DNA from 4 places in the Pseudoalteromonas sp. K222D genome. Region 3 is predicted to be linked to each of the others. Evidence: predicted binding sites of a transcription regulator. Region 3 holds the regulator's gene; each other region holds the start of a gene.
What was found. The regulator LexA, encoded in region 3, represses DNA repair genes until DNA is damaged. The targets are predictions, from matches to a motif close to TACTGTATNNNNATACAGTA.
Positions count from the first base shown of each region.

Region 1: a site for LexA is predicted at 1,962-1,981, ahead of J5X91_RS10345 (YebG family protein). Genes of this name have one in related genera too.
Region 2: a site for LexA is predicted at 3,231-3,250, ahead of J5X91_RS03460 (SulA-like leucine-rich domain-containing protein). Genes of this name have one in related genera too.
Region 4: a site for LexA is predicted at 2,691-2,710, ahead of uvrD (DNA helicase II). Genes of this name have one in related genera too.

Region 1 is NZ_JAGGDL010000018.1:1,606-6,813, forward strand. It holds gene fadR (fatty acid metabolism transcriptional regulator FadR) at 1-137, opposite strand, end outside; gene dsbB (disulfide bond formation protein DsbB) at 581-1,099, shown strand; gene J5X91_RS10335 (DUF6170 family protein) at 1,099-1,401, shown strand; gene J5X91_RS10340 (helix-hairpin-helix domain-containing protein) at 1,417-1,716, opposite strand; gene J5X91_RS10345 (YebG family protein) at 2,032-2,349, shown strand; gene putP (sodium/proline symporter PutP) at 2,409-3,920, opposite strand; gene J5X91_RS10355 (HDOD domain-containing protein) at 4,242-5,208, shown strand, end outside.
Region 2 is NZ_JAGGDL010000003.1:174,195-179,402, forward strand. It holds gene cysB (HTH-type transcriptional regulator CysB) at 1-428, opposite strand, end outside; gene J5X91_RS03450 (hypothetical protein) at 715-1,473, shown strand; gene J5X91_RS03455 (NCS2 family permease) at 1,546-2,838, opposite strand; gene J5X91_RS03460 (SulA-like leucine-rich domain-containing protein) at 3,276-3,710, shown strand; gene J5X91_RS03465 (YchJ family protein) at 3,751-4,230, shown strand; gene J5X91_RS03470 (diguanylate cyclase) at 4,449-5,208, opposite strand, start outside.
Region 3 is NZ_JAGGDL010000019.1:63,881-69,088, reverse strand. It holds gene J5X91_RS11125 (DnaJ C-terminal domain-containing protein) at 1-204, shown strand, start outside; gene J5X91_RS11120 (chaperone modulator CbpM) at 204-524, shown strand; gene J5X91_RS11115 (hypothetical protein) at 777-1,157, shown strand; gene J5X91_RS11110 (hotdog fold thioesterase) at 1,160-1,603, opposite strand; gene J5X91_RS11105 (SRPBCC family protein) at 1,702-2,154, opposite strand; gene lexA (transcriptional repressor LexA) at 2,434-3,051, shown strand; gene coxB (cytochrome c oxidase subunit II) at 3,525-4,667, shown strand; gene ctaD (cytochrome c oxidase subunit I) at 4,667-5,208, shown strand, end outside.
Region 4 is NZ_JAGGDL010000062.1:2,090-7,297, reverse strand. It holds gene J5X91_RS17395 (P-loop NTPase fold protein) at 1-313, opposite strand, end outside; gene dut (dUTP diphosphatase) at 716-1,171, opposite strand; partial or broken gene J5X91_RS17385 (dUTP diphosphatase) at 1,515-1,652, opposite strand; gene J5X91_RS17380 (YacL family protein) at 1,759-2,127, opposite strand; gene J5X91_RS17375 (hypothetical protein) at 2,242-2,460, opposite strand; gene uvrD (DNA helicase II) at 2,775-4,940, shown strand; gene J5X91_RS17365 (GNAT family N-acetyltransferase) at 4,918-5,208, shown strand, end outside.

The sequences.
Region 1 (5,208 bases), on a different contig from region 3:
CGGGTAACACCTATTAACTCTGAGAGTTCACGCTCAGCAGGTAGAATAGATCCAGGAGGGAAATCGCCATTCCAGATAGACTCTACTATGTATTCTTCAGCAAATCCTGCTGGGCTTTTCGCTTTAAAAATTCTCATCCAATTCCCACTCGAATTAATTCACACTACTACATACGATTAACCGACTGATTGTACCAGACGACGCTCAAGTAACAAGTAAAGTACGCCATATTACTGCCAGTATGCGATTAAAATATTTGTGCCTATAAAATGCTTTATATTTTTTACTAACACTTGTCGCAAGCACTTATATATTCACCCTAGATACATTTTAAGTAGTTATTTACTTTAAGTTCGCGCCTTGCCTTATTAACTTATTACGTAAAGTCACCTCACACACATACTTTACTCGTTTAAAGGGCCACCTCTTTATTCACATTATTGGATTTTTATTGGCTTTTAGAATTATAACCTTAACTTTAATCATCATAAATGCATGTGGGTAGGCTTTAAGTCGTTTTGCTTGCCCCTAACTTTATCCTACGTCATAATCTAACGTCTTATTTAAATACGGATTTATTATGAACTGGCTTGCACAATTACCCACCCAACGTACTCCTTGGCTTTTGTTTAGTGGTATTGTTTTTCTGCTTGAAATAACGGCACTGTTTTTTCAATATAAAATGGGATTGGCGCCATGTATCATGTGCATATATCAGCGTACTGCGGTATTAGGTTTACTTATTGCAGGTATTATTGGTACTAGTAATCCAGAGCATAGAGGGGTTCGCTTGCTCGCCTATAGTGTATGGGCTGTTTCTAGTGTTTGGGGATTTATAATTGCCCGCGAGCATATCGAAATGCAAACAACCACTGATCCTTTTGCATTTAGCTGTGAGTTTGAACCTAACTTTCCTGCCTTTATGCCATTACATGAGTGGATCCCAAGCTTTTTTGCAGCCACTGGTGATTGCGGAAACATTGACTGGCAATTTGCGGGGCTAAGTATGCCGGCATGGATGGAAGTAATATTTGCGCTGTTTGCAGCCACTTTATTTTTACTGGTAACGAGTCGCTTAATGACTAAAAGGTCGCTGTAATGCTTGTGTTTTTTTCAAGCCAAATTAATGCTCTAAAACATTTAAAAATACGTGACAGACAAGCTGTTATAGCGATTTCTTTAAGTATGCTTTCACCTGTTAATAAAGTACTACTTCGTATTATAAAATTATTATTACTCAGTCCGCTGTTTTTAATATTTGCCGTATTTGAAGGCTGGTTACTCATCCCTTTTTTACTACTCGGTGGGTTGTGTTACCCACTACTAACGACTCCAATTGAAATTAACTTTGCTAAAAAGCATTTATGTGAAGCATTAACCCAATATACTAAGGGCGCTTAACGCGCCCTTTTTAACTTAAAACGAAACCTTACCTTCAAGCTTTGCAGCTAATTTTTTACCTATACCTTTTACCATTTTCAAATCCTCTAACGATGTAAAGTTACCCTTTGCTTCGCGATAATCTATAATAGCTTGTGCTTTTTTCTTACCAATACCAGGGAGCTTAGATAGCTGGCTAACATCAGCAGTATTAATATTTAAAGCTGCCTGCTTTACTTGCTGAGTTATTGCTGAGGTATCTACATTTGCATAAGTAAGGGTTACTGGCAACATACAAAAAGCTGCAGCTAAAACACTGTATTTTAGTTTTTTCATCTTTCTTCCTTTTTTGTTCATACATGAACATTTACTTTGTTGTTTATATGTTTAAGTCATAACGCAAAAGGCTTTTTACACCTGCACTTTATTAAATACTTAAACCTAACATTCACTCCCTGTGAGATCCTTAACTGCAACGGTACACAAAAGTGATTAAGTTAAATAAAGTAAAGTTAATCTTTGTTGTCAACTATTATCACTTAATATTAATTAGGGGACTTGCAAATTTAAGCACAAACTTGTACTGTACATAAAAACAGTAATCTAATGGTTTATATATACTATATGCCACGCAAGTAAGCAGGAGAAATCATGGCTGTTGTTGTTAAATATGTTGTAGAACGAAACGGAGTCGAGCGCATGACGTTTACTACCAAAAAAGAAGCTGATGCCTATGATAAAATGCTCGATATTGCAGAGTCGCTTGAAATTTTGCTAGAAAAAGTTGATGTACCATTAAGTGAGCAACAAGTAGAGTCACTCGCTTTAGAAATGGCAAAAAGTAAAGATGACTTCATGACAATATTAAAAGGTGGTAAAGAGCCTATAGCCCCTAAAGCTGCTGTAAAAGGCAAAAAAGCAGATAATGTTGCACCCATAGAAGAAAGTAGCGACAAAAAAGCAAGTTAATAAATTTTGCATAAAAAAAGGGAGTAACCTAAGTTACTCCCTTTTTTGTTTATAACTTTTTATAGTTCTTGTTCTACTTCATCAAATAAGGTTGTAATTTCTTTAGCTGGCTCACTGGTCATTAAGCTAACTAATACAATCGCAATACTTGATAAAATAAAGCCTGGGACTATTTCATAAATAACGCTACTTAAACTCCCACCATTAATGGTAATTGGTGCGTATATCCATATAAGTACTGTTGAAGCCCCCACTAACATGCCTGCTAAGGCGCCAGCAAAGTTCATTCTTCTCCAGTAAAGGCTAAACAATACGAGTGGTCCAAATGCAGCGCCAAAGCCTGCCCACGCATTACTCACTAAGTCTAAAATAGAACTATCTCTATCGTAAGCTAAGTAAATAGCAAACATAGCAACTAATGCCACACTAATACGCCCAACAAAAACCAGCTCTTTTTGAGAGGCTTCGCGATGCAGGTATATTTTATAAAAGTCTTCAGTTAACGAGCTTGAACACACTAGCAATTGTGAAGAGATAGTACTCATTACAGCCGCTAAAATAGCTGCTAATAAAAAGCCAGCAATCAATGGATGAAAAACCAATTCAGATAGCACTAAAAATATTGTTTCTTTATCATTTATCGGCATTTCATTTTCTAGTATGAAGGCTGCCCCAAATAAACCAGTTAGTACTGCGCCTATTGCAGATAATGTCATCCAAGACATACCAATGCGTCGCATTGCTGGAATATCTTTAACTGAACGTACCGACATAAAGCGTACTATAATATGAGGCTGACCAAAGTAACCAAAGCCCCAAGCTAACGCAGAAATAATTGCGATGGTAGAGCCACCAGCAAACCAATCTAGCATATTTAGAGAGTGAACTTCACTGGCCTTTGGCGAGATAAGTAACAGGTCATAGCTTGCATTAGCGAGCGTTTCCATTACTGGCTGATCAAGCATAGTAAACGTTACTATTGGTACTACTAATAGCGCAATAAGCATAATGCAACCTTGTACAAAGTCGGTCAAACTTACCGCTAAAAAACCACCAAAAAGCGTATAAAGTACTACAACGCCAGTAGTAACATAAAGGCCAACTTCATAGCTCATTCCAAATGAATTTTCAAATAACTTACCACCAGCAACCACGCCAGATGAGGTATAAAGTGTGAAGAAAACAATAATAACAATAGCTGAAATAACACGTAATATATTCTTATTGTCCGCAAAGCGATTTGCAAAATAATCCGGGATCGTAATTGAATCATTCGCTTTTTCAGTGTAAACACGAAGCCTAGGTGCAACTAAGAAGTAATTTGCCCAAGCACCAAGCACTAAACCAATCGCAATCCAAACCTTACTCAAACCAAAAAGATACATAGCGCCGGGAAGGCCCATAAGTAACCAACCGCTCATGTCAGATGCACCTGCAGATAGCGCAGCAACACTTGGTGATAAATTACGGCCCCCTAACATGTAACCTGAAACATCGCTGGTTGATTGCTTAAATGCATACAATCCTATACCTAGCATTACAACAAAGTATAATGCTAGTGAAATAATCATTCCTGTTTCCAAACTCGCCTCCACTAATAAATTGCAACAGGCTTTTGATCCAAATAATGACTCTTAAAATATTATAGTTAAGACAGTATTGGGATAAAAACCATTCTCTGTCACTATAGCATGGGTAATAGTTAAAATTCCAACATGTCAACTTTAGTGAATTAAAAACAAACAAATCGTATATATTTAAGTCAAAATTTCTGTAACTTATTAAAAATATGTTATTAATCTAAGATAAGCTTATTTACATCATGCTATTTTTAATGTTTTGCCATATATTGTTACAATCAATAGTTATTTTTTATCTATACGGAATTTTTTATGTACTTTTACGCTGCACGCCAACCGATCTTAGATCGCGATAAAAAGCTTATTGGCTATGAATTACTATTTCGTGATGGTGTAAATAACGTGTTTCCCGATATAGATGGAGATGAGGCAACAACACGCCTAATAGAAGGCAGCCAGTTTAATTTTGGCCTTGAGGATTTAACTGACAATAAACCAGCATATATCAATTTTACTCTAGAAACTTTACTAAAAGGCTACCCTACTTTACTGAGTAAAGACGCTGTGGTGGTAGAGATACTCGAAACGGTGCAACCTGGTAAGCGTTTACTTGCTATTGTTAAAGACTTAAAAGAAAAAGGTTATACATTAGCCTTAGACGACTACATTCATCAACCTGTGTGGCGCCACTTTTATCCATTTATTGATATTATAAAAATTGACTTTTTAACCTGTAATATAGAAACAATTAAAACAATTATTGATGATTTAAAACCTTATCCACATCTAAAATTACTTGCTGAAAAAGTTGAAACCCATGAGGTGTATAACCAAGCATTGGAACTTGGCTTTGATTATTTTCAAGGGTTTTTCTTTTCAAAACCAGAGATGATCCAAAGTAAAGCGCTTCCCCCCTCTGGTATGACATTAGCCGAACTACTTTATGAGACCTCAACGCTTGATATGGATCTAAAAAAGATCACCGATATATTTGAGCGAGATGTAAATCTATCTTATAAGTTACTGCGTTATTCAAACTCTGCAGCATTTGCTAGACGTGCAAAAATAAGCACAATAAAACAAGCGCTTATCACCCTTGGTGCCAATGAAATTAAAAAGCTTTTATCTTTATTATTTGCAGCGCAAGTTTCAACAGATAAGCCTATGGAGCTAATTAGGTTATCGCTCACTCGGGCGCGTTTTAGTGAGTTACTGGCTATTTCGCATGGTAAGTTTAAAGACACTGGAATGGTTTTTTTAACCGGCATGATGTCGCTTA
Region 2 (5,208 bases), on a different contig from region 3:
GCATCGCCACGTGCAGCTGCATCTGATATTTGCTGCGGTGTACCTTGGTGCATATGAAGTGACACTGCGGGGTATTTTTTCATAAACCCTTTAATAACATTCGGCAATGCGTAACGTGCTTGGGTATGAGTAGTGGCAATATTAAGCTTACCTTGATCAGGTAAAGTATGCTCATGAGCAACCGCTTTAATACCTTCCACTTTTGAGAGGATTTCGCGCGATATATTAATGACTTCTTCACCGGCACTCGTTACATGCGTTAAATGTTTACCACTGCGACCAAAAATTTGAATACCTAACTCATCTTCAAGCATGCGCACTTGCTTAGAAATACCTGGTTGTGAGGTAAATAAACTTTCAGCTGTTGCTGAGACATTTAATTTATGATTTTGAACTTCTACAATATATCTAAGTTGTTGTAATTTCATAGCTATGTATTTTCGTTATTATTCGTTTTTGAGGGGGTAAATACTTTATCTTTAAAAACTGACCACCCGAAAAATGGTAGGTTTTAATTGATAATATCGTATTTAATAAATATAGGCTTAGGCTAGCACAATAAATATACTTCAGATAGCAATGATTATCATATAAAGCATTAAGATTTAAACGCTTTCTTAGCCTGCTTTTATAGTTAATTAGCGCAAAGTTTTCCTGTTCTTATATATTTAATGTAAGATTGAGCAATTAGGTTTAGAACCCGAGAACTGTAACATGATCGTCTCTATTATAATTATACTCATTGTTGCTCTTATTGTGATTGCGCTTTGGGTAAGTGCGGTGCAACAGCATAAAGAAAAACAAGAAGCTGATCGCCGTAAAGAACTAACCAAACAAAAAGCTATCATTGAGGAAACCGAGGAAGCGTTAATGAATAACGCTAATATCCCGTTTTCAGATAACACACTACGTGTTTTACAGCGTCGTAATCACGATGCGCTTAGTACCATGGTATCGCTTTCACCTGGTTCTAAAATATTAAAAAACCGTTTAAATGAAGCGAAAGAGCGTTTGAATAACCCTGTTCAAGGAAGCAATAGCGAATCGCTTTCACTGCCAAGTAACGATAAGCAATTGGTATCGCTAATACAGGGCATAAAAAAATTACGTATTATTCTACGCTCTGAGCACAATAAAGGTAACCTCGATAGCCAACTATTTGTAATTGAAGACAAACGAATGGAAAAACTGCAGTTACAAATAAATATTGAAAGCCAAATTAAACGTGGTTTATCGGCGCGCTCTGCAGGCATGGTAGGTTCAGCTAGGCAGTATTTTGAAAAAGCCCATGCTTCACTCAGTGCGGTATCGTATAGCGATCCATATGTAACTGCTAAATATCAAGAAGTAGAAGGCTACTTAGAAGCTATTAGTGTTGAGTTAAGAGCATCGAATGCCGATGCACTTAAAAAGAAAACTGAACAAGAGCAAGATGACCTAGACATATTGTTTGCTCCGAAAAAGAAATGGTAAATTAGTACTATAATTTATAAAAAAAGCCCATACAAAATTGTATGGGCTTTTTTTGATAGTTAAATAAGTTTTTTAAGATAAAAATGCAAACTTAACAATAAACAATGCCGTTAAAATCCACACACTAATACTTACTTGATCCTTTTTACCGCATAATACCTTAACCGCAGTGTATGAAATAAACCCAAGCGCTATACCGTGAGCAATAGAAAATGTCAGCGGGGTCATTAATAACACCACACTAACAGGAATGGCATCTGTCATGTCGTCCCAGTTTACAAACTTTAAGTTTTGTAGCATAAGTACCGAAACATATAAAATAGCACCGGCAGTGGCATACGCTGGCACCATTTGCGCTAGTGGCGCAAAAAACATCATCAATAAAAAACAAATACCCACAACAACGGCTGTTAAGCCTGTGCGTCCGCCGACAGAAACGCCAGCCACCGACTCTATGTAAGATGTAGTAGTAGATGTACCAAGCATTGCACCAGCAATAGTGGCAGTGCTATCAGCGCTAAGAGCGCGCCCTAAACGTGGCATATTGCCTTTTTCATCTGCAAGCCCTGCTTTTTGCGTGACTGCAACCAGGGTGCCTGAGGTATCAAATAAATCTACAAATAAAAATGCAAAAATAACACTCAACATTGAAAGCTCAAATGCCGCACTAAAATCAAGTTGCATAAAGGTTGGTAAAATTGACGGCGGCATAGACATAACCCCCTGATATTCAACCAAACCAAAAGCCAAAGCAATACCTGTTACCAGTAAAATACTAATTAACACACCACTTTTAAAATCGCGATATAACAATGCCGCAATCACAAAAAAACTTAAAATAGCAAGTAATGGCCCAGGTGCAGTAATATCACCTAGCTGCACTAAGGTTGCAGGGCTAGATACTATGATCCCTGCACTTTTAAGCGCAATTAGCGCCAAAAAAGCACCAATACCGGTCGCTATTGCTTGTTTTAGCACCAGTGGAATGGCATTAATAATCCACTCTCGTACTTTAAATAAACTTAAAAATAAAAATATACAACCCGACATAAACACAGCACCTAATGCCGCTTCCCAGGTATAGCCCATTCCTAAAACAACGCCATAGGTAAAAAAAGCATTTAATCCCATACCCGGCGCTAACGCTAACGGATAATTGGCCCATAGGCCCATAATAAAACAGCCTATTGCCGCTGCAATACATGTAGCTACAAACGCAGCGCCTTGATCCATTCCTGCTTGGGCAAGCATTGCTGGATTAACAAAAACAATATAAACCATAGTAATAAAAGTAGTCATACCGGCAACACATTCACGTTGTACTGAGGAATCATTTGCGCGGATTTTAAATAAGGCTTCGAGCATAACAAACTTAAGGTAGTAAAAAGTGGCGAGATTTTAGCATAAAAATAGCGAAATACCGGACATTTTACCTTGTTATGCATTAAGTTATTGAAGTAGCTGAAATAATAAATATGACACGGTAATACGTATGTACTTCAGGTTTTAAAAATAATAATTACCGTGCTTATATGCTGAGCAATCAGCTTTACTTTAACGTAAATAATAGAGCATAAAGTACTGTATAGGTGCTATTCGCCGCATAGCTTTAATAAAAAATATAAAACATACACCTAAAATATTAACGCCCTGTTTTTAATAGTTATTTTTGTTTTTTTATCCGTGTAAAAATTTAAAACTGAATGACTGTACAAATAATTAGCAAAAAAACACTTGCACCATAACACTGTATAAACTACTGTATACGGGTACTGTATAAAAACCCAGTGAGTGAGAGATTTATGTTACAGCCTATTACCGTAAGAACCGTTAAAAGTTATCAGCAAGACGATAAAAGTGATTGTGTAAATTTAATTCAAATTGAAGATGAAATTTCAGCAACCTTTGAATTGCTTAAAGTATTACACCAATACAATAGCTTAAATGCATGGACACTGCTGATTGCACCTGACCATGTACCGAGTAAAGCCTTACTTGATTCATGCTCCATTGATACCAGCAAATTACTGGTGATCAGGCAAAAACATTTAGTAAACTTAGAATATGTACTTAGCTCGGCGCTGCACAACGGAAACTTTGCTGCGGTTATTACCTGGACTGATATTATTAATGATCAACAGCTGACACAGCTATCATTAAATTTAAGCACTACAAATACTAAGCTTTACTGTTTTACTAAAAATACTCACAACCTTGAGATACCACTAACTCAATAAGCTTGTTAAACTCGTGTTTTAAACACTTTATATTAATATTATGACCTCATTAACGACTTCTCCTTGCTTTTGTGGCAGCCAGCAAAATTATGCTGACTGCTGTGAACCACTTCATTTAGCATCAAAAATAGCTGAAACACCTGAGCAACTTATGCGTGCTCGCTACAGCGCATATGTACTTAAAAATGCAACTTATGTTTATCAAACTTATGCAAATGAAAAACAGGCAGAAAACCCTGTAAAAGAGATTAAAGACTTTGCTGATAGCTGCCGCTTTATAAAGCTAACCGTCATCGACACTGAGTACGATGCAAGCGAAGGCTTTGTAACTTTTAAAGTAAATTACTTTTACCAAAACCTGTATTGCGAGTTACACGAAAAGTCGTTATTTATTAAACAAGATGGGCAGTGGCGCTACCTTGATGGCACACTATTTCCGGTAGCCGATATTAAAATAAGCAGAAATGATAACTGTCCTTGCCAAAGTGGCAAAAAATATAAAAAGTGTCATAGCGTATAACAAACTGCAGCTGTGCGGTGAGTAAAGTAGGTAATTACAGGCAACTGAACCTTAAATACATCCAATAGCCATGCCTAGGATTGGCTGTTACAGGCGATGTGTATGGCTAAAATAAAATTTTACTTTCGAGCAGCTATTGGCTATTTACTTACATACCTATAGGCCTGCTGCGTTAATAACTGCTCTACCGTATATTTTTCTACTGGGCTCGCTGCGCTTTAAAAGCACACTGTATTTCGCCCTTGTGCTTTAGCGGCGTACATTTTTTTATCTGCGCGTTGCAAAATATCTACGTTACTTTCGTCTGATTGCAATAACGTAGCCCCACCTATACTTATAGTGACAAATTCAAACTCTGAGTACTTATGTAAAACACCTAAGCCGGATATGTTATTTTTAATTTTTTCAGCAACACAGCGAGCGCCTTCCTCGTTGGTATGGGGTAGCACAACCACAAATTCTTCGCCGCCATAGCGGGCAACAAAATCGCTTGGCCTTTGCAGGCTGTTAGCGATTGTTTGAGCAACTAAATGTAAAACAACGTCGCCTTCTACGTGTCCATAAATATCGTTGTATTGCTTAAAGTAATCAATATCCATAAGTAATAAAGCGTATTGTGTATTCTCTCTTAATGCACTCAATTGTATTTTATTTATATGAGTATCAAAATAACGACGGTTAAACACTTTAGTTAAGTCATCCAGAAACACTTTTTGACTTAATAAGTCATGTTGCAGCTTAATAGTTAAGTGCGCCCTTACTCTTCTGTATAAGGTTTCTGGGTTAATCGGTTTTTGAATAAAGTCTACCGCGCCCGCTTCCCAGCAGTCCTCTTCTTGATTTTCAAAGGAGGTAACAAATATAACGGGAATGTCTTGGGTTTGTGTCGTCGTTTTAAGTTTTAAACAGGTTTCTATACCGCATATGCCATTCATTGAAATATCAAGCAGTACGATATCGGGAGTATTAGATTTACAT
Region 3 (5,208 bases):
CTAACTATTCCAGCTAATAGTCAATCGGGTCAACGTTTACGCATTAAAGGTAAAGGGTTAATTAGTAAAAAAGCCAAAGGTGACTTATTTGCTGTGATTAAAATTGTTAATCCAGCATTGAGTGATGATGTTAGCAAAAAGCTTTGGCAAGAGCTGGCCGAAAAAGCCCATTTTGACCCCCGTAGCAATTGGAGCAAGTCATAATGAAAATTATCGAGGCACCACAAGGCAATTTACTCACTAGCCAAGAATTGTGTGTGAGTAGTGATATTAGCGAAGCCATATTATATGAATTGGTTGAGCACAGCATTGCTATTCCTATTGAGGGCGAGCGCGTTACAGAATGGCAATTTACGGTATCAACAGTGATCTTAGTTAAAAAGGCTGCGCGTATTCAGCATGACTTATCGTTAGATTGGTCTGCTATTGCTTTGGTTTTACAATTATTGGATGAACGGGATGAGTTGATTGCTGAAAACCAAATGTTAAAGCAGCACTTAAGTCGATTTAAACATTTAGAATAAAAAATAGTGGTTAAATTTTAAATGCGAGTAGCTAGCTATTTTTATGGAGCTAGCTCAGCACTTTTATAATAGTGAGCTTTTGGTGCTTAAATATTTTTTATTCGTGAAATAAGAGTAAGTAAAGCGTCAATAAATGCGTAAAAATAGCCGACTATTCAGATAAAAAAGGTGAATATTGCAGAGTTGATTTGGTATAAGCGTAAAACTGCGTTAAAGTTTACAGCGAACTAATTAGAGGATAAACAGCAGACAATGTCGGAAATTCAATTTTTAAATGTAGACCTAGAGCTTGAGTCAAAGCAAGATATTAGCGTGCTTGTAGCTGACCTAAAAAAAATCGCCACTATTTTACATTATGATAAAGACGAATACCGTCAGTTAGCGCGTATAGAAGTAACAGGCGAAATATCTTCACCGGATAAAGCAATTAACCACTTATGTGAGTTAGTAGAGTCATGCTCGCGGGCTGCACTTAAGCAATGGTTGAGTTGTTCGCGCCGTACCTTTGATATTGGTTTTGAATCGGGCACTTCGCCAAAGTGTTTTAACCAAGCGCTGCACGCCGATACATTATTACGTATATCGGCAATTGGTGCAGGCATGGAAATTACTATTTACCCGCTAGAAAAATAGCGTTAGCCTTTGCGCTCTACAACAGCTGCGGTCATTTTTGATACGCAGCAAAGCTCGCCGCGACTATTCGTTATTTTTATTTCCCATACTGAGCTACGTTTGCCAATATGAAACGCTTTTGCGGTGGCGGTTAAGGTGCCATTACGCGAGGCTTTTAAATGGCTGGCACTGATCTCTTGCCCTACACAATAAAATTTAGTGAAGTCGACCACAAAATTAGCCGCGTAGCTGGCAACACTTTCGGCTAAAACCACGTTTGCTCCGCCATGCACCATGCCTATAGGGTTATGGTGCGCAGGAATTGCTGGCATAGTGGCAACTAAGTAATCATCACCAATTTCAGTTATTTCAATCCCCATGGTTTTCATCAGTGTACCTTGGCCATTTATGCCTTGGTCTAACTGCTTACAAAACGCTAAAGTAATAGGTTGATGCCAAATACTCATTGTTACTCCTTTAAAGGTTGAAAACGATAACCGATAATACGATTTTTCATGGCGATATGATAGCCAAATTAGTGCAGCTACTGCATGGTAATACAGTGCTACTTTTTGCTTTCTACATAGTGCTTAATTTCATCGAGATCTTTTTTTAGCATTTTACGCATCGAACTTTTAAGAAAAAACCCTATCACTGCAGAGATCATTTTTACCCAAATAGACTCAGAGCTATCAGAAAAAGTCATGGTTAAACAGGTGCTAGGTTCGGCGGCGGTAAGTGACAGCTTAGTGGTATAAACTGCCCCGCCATTTTCTGCGCGAGTGCAATAGTATTCATTAGTAACAGCTTCGGTGATCCACATGGTTTCTGAGGCTGCTTTGCCAAAAATTTTTCGTGTTTCTAACCATTTTAGGCCCACTAGCCCTTGTGGTGGCTTCTCGATTATTTTTACATCAATAATGCCAGACAGCATATTGGCACTGTTTTCGATGTCAGTTATTGCCGCCCATACTTTACGTTTAGGACCGTTAATTATTACCGCTACAGTGATATTCATAACACTCTCCGTTAATTCACATTGATGAAGTTAAGGCCCATTACAAAAACGATAGTTAACTAATTTTTAATAACAGCAACAACTTAGTAGTTATGTAATTAATGTAACGTAAAACTAACACTATCGTGATCTGCGTAATTTTATCTGTAATTTACTTGGTAATTTTAAGCTTAGACCAATGCCACCTTTGGAAGCAAAGGCGAGGAGTAATTTAAATTTGCGATTTTCAGATAACTGTATATACTCACAGTTAAATGTACTGTATGGAAAACCAGTTGTATGCGACCATTAACTAACCGCCAAGCGCAAATACTCGAACTTATTAAAGTGTTTATTAAAGACACTGGTATGCCTCCTACACGCGCAGAAATTGCACAAACATTAGGCTTTAAAAGTGCTAATGCAGCAGAAGAGCATTTAAAAGCGCTGGCTAAAAAAGGCGCTATTAAAATGAAACCAGGCGCTAGCCGTGGTATTCAACTTATTGAAGAAGATGAACCAGAACAACTTGGTTTACCGTTAATAGGCCGTGTAGCTGCCGGCGAACCTATTTTGGCGCAACAACATGTTGAGAGCCATTGTAAAATTGACCCGTTAATGTTTAAACCCGCTGCCGATTTTTTATTGCGTGTAAATGGTATGAGCATGCGAGATATTGGTATTATGGATGGTGATTTACTGGCTGTTCATCGCACTCAAGTTGCCGAAAATGGCCAAGTTATTGTTGCCCGCGTTGATGACGATGTAACGGTAAAACGCTTAGAAAAAGCAGGCAAAAAAGTATTATTGCATGCTGAAAATAAAGAATTTTCGTCGATAGAAGTGGATCTTGAAAACGAATCTTTTAATATTGAAGGCTTAGCTGTTGGGGTTATTCGTAATGCTGACTGGATGTGACAATTAAGCTGTTATAGCTATGTAAAATATCGGCATAATTTAATAGCTCAGATAATTAATGCGCACTTTTTAGTGCGCTTTTTTTTGCCTTTTTTTTGTGAAAATTCCGCTGCAATGAAAAAATTATATTAAGTTTATGTTTTTTATCATTTAAGTATTTAATACTCGTTATCGCTGTCTTTTTATTTGTAACCCTTGCTGTTGCTCACTTCCTGCTTAGAACAAAATTAAATAAATCCCATATTTACGCTAATCCCCTAATATTATTTGATTATTTTTCAAACTAAAACTTGCTAGTTGTTCAATTATTAACTAATTGTTAATGGGCTGGACTAACAATAACTCACAGCTTTAGTTTTGAGAAAATATATTTATATATCCGGCAGCAATACAAAAATAAAAAATAACAAATTGGCATTTAAAGCTTATGTCTTTTTGTTTTGCACTCGCAACAGTATTAAAGGAGCTGTCACATGGGTAAATTGAGCTCTACCTTGTGGCTTATATTGTTTGTTTTTCCGCAGTTAGCATTGGCAAATAGCCAATATAATATGCGCAAAGGCGTAACCGATATAAGTAATAATGTTTATCAACTACACATGACCATATTTTTAATATGCTGTGTAATAGGCGTGATTGTATTTGCCGTTATGTTTTGGGCACTTATTCATCATCGTAAATCTAAAGGAGCAGTTGCTGCTCAATTTCACGAAAGTACCAAAGTAGAAATACTCTGGACAGCAATTCCATTTGTTATTTTAATAGCAATGGCAGTCCCCGCAACTAAAACATTAATAGCGATGGAAGATGCCAGTAAAGCGGATATCACTATTAAAGTAACTGGTTCACAATGGAAATGGCATTACGAATATATGGGGGAAGATGTTGAGTTTTACTCAATACTTGCCACACCGCAAAATGAAATTGCTAACCTAGCCGATAAAAACCCCAACTATTTACTTGAGGTAGATAAGCCTCTGGTATTACCGATCAATAAAAAAGTACGCTTTTTAATGACCTCCGACGATGTTATTCATTCTTGGTGGGTGCCCGATTTTGCTATTAAAAAAGATGCAAACCCGGGGTTTATTAACGAAACGTGGACCAACATAAACGAAGTCGGTATTTATCGCGGTCAGTGTGCTGAGCTATGCGGTAAAGATCATGGCTTTATGCCAGTGGTAGTAGAGGCTAAGTCAGAGGCCGATTTTAAAGTTTGGCTAGCAGATGCTAAACAAGCAAAGCAAAAAGCAGCAGCAGCAGATGCTGCATTACTTGACCAAACACTCCCTAAAGAAGAATTAATGACTTTGGGTGAGCAAGTGTATATGGCCAATTGTGCTGCATGTCATCAGCCCACAGGGTTAGGTTTGCCAGGCGTTTTTCCTGCACTTAAAGGCAGCCCGATAGTGCTTGGCGATATAAAAGACCACATTGATATTGTTATTCACGGAAGCCCCGGCACAGCCATGCAAGCCTTTGCTAAACAGCTCTCTATAAAGCAATTAGCAGCGGTAATTACTTATAAGCGTAATGCATGGGGTAATGATACCGGTGATGTAATTCAACCAAGTGAAATACAGGCAGCACTTGATGCCGATGGGGAGGCGAACTAATGAGTAGCATAGTAGAACAACCTGACATTAATGAAGCTCACCACGCTCATCATCCTGCTAAAGGCTTTAAGCGCTGGTTATATACCACAAATCATAAAGATATAGGTAGCTTGTACTTAATTTTTTCGCTAACTATGTTTTTTATTGGTGGTGCTATGGCTATGGTGATCCGCGCTGAGTTATTTCAGCCAGGATTGCAATTAGTCGATCCTCACTTTTTTAATCAAATGACCACGGTTCATGGGTTGATTATGGTATTTGGTGCCGTTATGCCGGCCTTTACTGGCTTAGCTAACTGGATGGTGCCATTAATGATTGGCGCGCCTGATATGGCCTTACCCCGAATGAATAACTGGAGTTTTTGGATTTTACCATTCGCGTTTTTAATTTTATTATCATCGCTATTAATGCCCGGTGGCGGTCCTGCGTTTGGTTGGACTTTTTATGCGCCGCTGTCCACAACCTACAGTAATGACAATACCGCCATGTTTGTATTTGCTGTGCATATTATGGGTATTAGCTCCATTATGGGGGCAATTAA
Region 4 (5,208 bases), on a different contig from region 3:
TAGAACCTTCGATAGCAGAATAAAGCTTTTCAATTAAGGCCTTCTTGGTAGCGCCATGCTGAAATCTTTCTACATCAAATTCAACAAACTCATATTGTTCTTCTTTACTCATATCTTTAATGAGTTCTAAAACCGTACTTTTACCAGACCCTAAATTACCTTCAACACCGACAACATTAATATCGTTAGCACCTTTTAGTGCTTTAAAAACAGCCATAGCAGTCCTGCTATGGCTACCACTATCAAATAAATCTTTTTGAGAAGGTTTTTCTATTAGGAACTTATAGTCGCTATTGTTATTTTCATTATCCATATGAGATGTAACCTAAAAGTTTGTGAGTAGTCAGTTCAATGTACAAAAATCGTATTAATACAAGCTAGCATAGGAAAATTTATATGTCATTTAACTTGCTGTAAAGACAAAATAATTAACGTTCGGTTGCTTATATACATAGACGGTATTAAAGAAGGGCTTGCATAGATTGCACAAAGAGAGCGACGACGAAGTCAAAATTACACTTTTATATTAAATGACTATTGTATATGTTTTGCATTGTATTAACTGAAAGGTTAGAAGAGGCTACAGTTCTGTTTAATAATTTTGTTAGGACTAGTTCGAATTTTAGCGTATTAAAGTAGGCAATAATGAAGACACATAGACGTAATTCTTGTATGAAAAAAACCATGTGTCGACATTTAACTATTTGATAAGTAATTATTTACGGCCTGAATGTCCGAAACCACCTTCGCCCCGGTCACTTTCTTTAAACTCTTCAACCACTGAAAATTCAGGCTGAATGACTGGTAAAAACATTAATTGAGCGATACGATCCGCAGGCTCGATAGTGAATGTGTCACTCCCACGATTCCAACAAGAGATGAATAATTCCCCCTGATAGTCCGAATCAATTAAACCTATTAGGTTACCTAATACAATACCATGTTTATGACCTAAACCAGACCTAGGTAATATTGTTGCAGCCATATCTTTGCTTTTCATGTGTATAGCGATGCCTGTAGGTATCAATTCTGTTTGGCCGGGCTTTAAGGTAAGGGGTTCATCAATACATGCTCTAAGGTCGACGCCAGCAGAACCGTCTGTTGCGTATGCTGGTAATGGAATCTCATTGCCCACTTTAGGACTTAAAATTTTTAATTCAACTGTTTTCATTGATACTCCGAATATGCGTTGAAACTTTTTATTAAAGTGTCTCTTATAGATTTAAATATCTAAAACTATGCTTGAACGAGTTTTTCGAAAAAACTTGGACTTTTATCTATAGTTTAATGTTTATATTTTGGTGAATGTTAATGGATTTGGTGGTTAGTATTTATTAGTCTTTGTAGAATGCTAGTGAAATTCAAAACGTAGCAAACATATATTTTTGTAAGTGAAATTTGTAAGTAACATAGAAGTTAAAATGCAGAACATTAGCAACTTAATAATCAGTTAGTTACGACACTTTGTTCACTAACTTATTCGACAGGGCTTACAATTTAGCCAGTGATAAGCGATCGAGCATTTCTGCACACTCAACCCAAATGGCTCTGTACCAATCAAACCCTTGGCTAAACCATTGGTCATGTACTTTGGTATTCATGGCATTTTGCATTTCTAGCATCACTACTAGTTTGTTTAAATTGGCAGACATATCAATTCCTGTCGTTTTTGATTAGCTAAATTTTCATTAGTGTAATAATACAGATAAAATGCTTGTTGTGCATTGCTGTATATTTTCATTAGTGTGCTAACTATGTTTATCTTGAAGTCGTAAACTCATGCCATGAGTTTATTAGGTCTATAAAATCTTCAAAACCACAACCACTGCTTAGGCCATTTTCTTCAAGCATTAAATCGTCGTCTTGATAAGCCATAAGATCTTCACTGTCTTGGTGCAGAGCATGGGCTTCAAATAGAGCTTCGTCTTTCGTTAAAATTAAATCTATTTCTTGGCCCTTTAGCGTTAAAGGCTCAAAGCTTGAACTCACCGATGCAATAAGCGCTTGCACCATAGCTATTTTATCTTTGCCTATTTCTTCGTTTAACCAGCGGCCAATTATGGCATGCTCGCTACTTATTTTAATGCGTAATCCGCTAATTGGATCGCGAATAAATTGATATTCCATACGTATCGCTTTTAAATCGTTAGTTGTGCAATTATATACGTAAATAGCTGCAGACGCTAAAAAGCAAAATAGCGCCAAAAGGCGCTATTTTATAAAGCTTTAATATTAATTACGTCACGATCTATAACGTGCTGCATCAATAATTGCCCAAACATATACAATAGCGGCAATTATTCCTGGCACAATTAAAAACCATAATGCCGCACCACCAAAAAATAATATAGCGAATATAAGCGCGGCAAGAATACGCCCTTGCACTAGCTGCCCCAACCCCGGGAAAAATATATTACATAATGCTGCGATTACGTTACCGCCTGAACCTTGTCCTGACATACTAACCTCTGTAGTTTATTTAATTTTTATATTTTAGCTATAGAATTACTTACACACTCTATGCCAATTTAATAAATGTTACAAATCATATAGTTGTATTTTTATCAGTTTAACGCTGTGGTGATTTTTACTAAATTGAGGTCAAATTAGCAATTTTTATTATATCTTTTTAACCTTTTCCGTTTTTGATTCGCTATCAAGCTACTAGTTTAGAACATAATTTTATGAATAGCTGTGTATAAAAACAGTATTTTATTTAGCCTAACAAAAACACCTGCTATACTGCCCGCATTATTGATTAAAAAGGCGTAACGATGGACGTTTCACAATTACTCGATGGCTTAAACGACAAACAACGCGATGCCGTTGCAGCCCCACTACAAAACATGCTGGTATTAGCAGGTGCTGGGTCTGGTAAAACACGAGTGTTGGTTCATCGTATTGCTTGGCTAATGCAAGTTGAGCAAGCCTCAGCGTATAGTATTTTTGCGGTTACCTTTACTAATAAAGCAGCTAAAGAGATGCGTACTCGCGTTGAAGAGACGCTAAAAGCGCCGGTTGGTGGTATGTGGATTGGTACTTTCCATGGTTTGTCGCACCGTATTTTACGCGCGCACCACCGTGAAGCAAAATTACCCGAAGCATTTCAAATTTTAGACTCAGACGATCAGCTACGTATGATCAAACGTTTATTAAAATCGATGAATATTGATGATAAAAAATGGCCCGCTAAACAGTTTGGTTGGTACATAAGCGCTAAAAAAGATGAAGCACTTCGCCCTAAAGATATTCAAGCCTACGATATTAACGAGCAAATGATGCTGCGCGTGTACGCGGCGTATCAAGAAGCATGCGACAGAGCAGGCTTAGTCGATTTTGCCGAAATACTACTGCGCAGCTACGAAGTACTCAAAAATAACCCTACACTACTGCGCCATTATCAACAGCGCTTTGCACACATGTTAGTAGACGAGTTTCAAGACACCAACACCATACAATACGCATGGTTAAAACTACTTGCTGGCGACTCCAATAGTATTATGATTGTTGGCGATGACGATCAGAGTATCTATGGTTGGCGCGGTGCAAAAATAGAAAACATTAAACGTTTTTTAACTGACTTTAGCGCAGAGACCATTCGTCTTGAGCAAAACTATCGCTCTACCGCCACTATATTAAAAGCCTCAAATGCCCTGATCCAAAATAACTCAGAGCGTATGGGTAAAAGCTTATGGACCGACGGTAACGAGGGCGAACCTATTTCTATTTACGCCGCATTTAACGAGCTAGACGAAGCGCGTTTTGTAAGTAGTAAACTGCGTAGTTGGTTAAATGCCGGCAATGCGCTGCAAGATGCGGCTATTTTATATAGAAGTAATGCGCAATCACGTGTACTCGAAGAAGCCATGCTACAAGAAGGCCTAAAGTATCGTATTTATGGCGGCATGCGATTCTTCGAACGCCAAGAAATTAAAGACGCCCTGTCGTACTTACGCATAATAGGTAACCGTCAAGACGATGCTGCATTTGAACGAGTAATTAATACTCCAGCTCGTGGTATTGGCGATAAAACGCTAAGCCATATACGCGACTGTGCACGCGCCGAATCGTTACCACTTTGGTATGCAGCAAAAGCAATTGTAGAGCAACAACATTTATCTGGCCGCGCTTCTGGTGCAGTGAGTAAGTTTGTCGAACTAGTAGAGCATATTGAAGATAAAATTAGCGATCTAACGCTACATGAGCAAGCTAAGTACGTTATTCAAACTTCTGGGTTAATGGCAATGTACCAAGCCGAAAAAGGTGAAAAAGGCCGTGCCCGAGTAGAAAACTTAGAAGAACTTATTAGCGCTTGCGATCAGTACGAATTGCCTGAGGAAGAAGAATATAGCTCTCCTCTACAAGGCTTTTTAGCGCATACCTCGCTTGAATCTGGTGAAGGACAAGCAGAAGAGCACGAAGACGCCGTACAAATGATGACATTGCACTCAGCTAAAGGTTTAGAATTTCCGTTAGTGTTTATGGTTGGCGTAGAGGAAGGTATGTTCCCTTCTCAACAAAGTAATGAAGAGTCTGGCCGTTTAGAAGAAGAACGCCGCCTTTGTTATGTAGGTATGACCCGCGCTATGGATAAACTATATATTAGCCATGCCGAAAGCCGTCGTTTATACGGACAAGAAAAATACCATACACCATCGCGCTTTTTACGGGAAATTCCCGAGGACTGTGTTGAAGAAATTCGTATTAAAACCCAAGTATCTCGACCACCCGCTGCAGGGCGTTTTAGCGCATCAGTTAGTCACGCTGCATTTGAAGATAGCGGCTTTAACTTGGGGCAACGTGTACTGCATGCTAAATTTGGTATTGGTACAGTACTTAATTACGAAGGTGCGGGTGCGCAATCTCGCGTACAAGTCAACTTTGATGATTTAGGTAGTAAGTGGTTAGTAACGGCATATGCAAGACTACAAGCTATATAAAAAGCAACTCATACAACTAGAACAACAATTAGCTGGCGCGCATCACCGCCAGCTAGTGCTTGTTACTGGCAATGATAATTGGTGCTATGAGCTGACAAACTCACTAGTACAAAATACTAATACACTTACTCTATCTAAACATTGTGCACTTAAAAATGCTCAATGGCCTGCACACATTCACCAAATATTAGGACAAGAATTTACCCACGCCATTTACGATGGCTTTAGTGGCTTATACCCCGATAAGTTGGCCGCAATTGCTGGTACA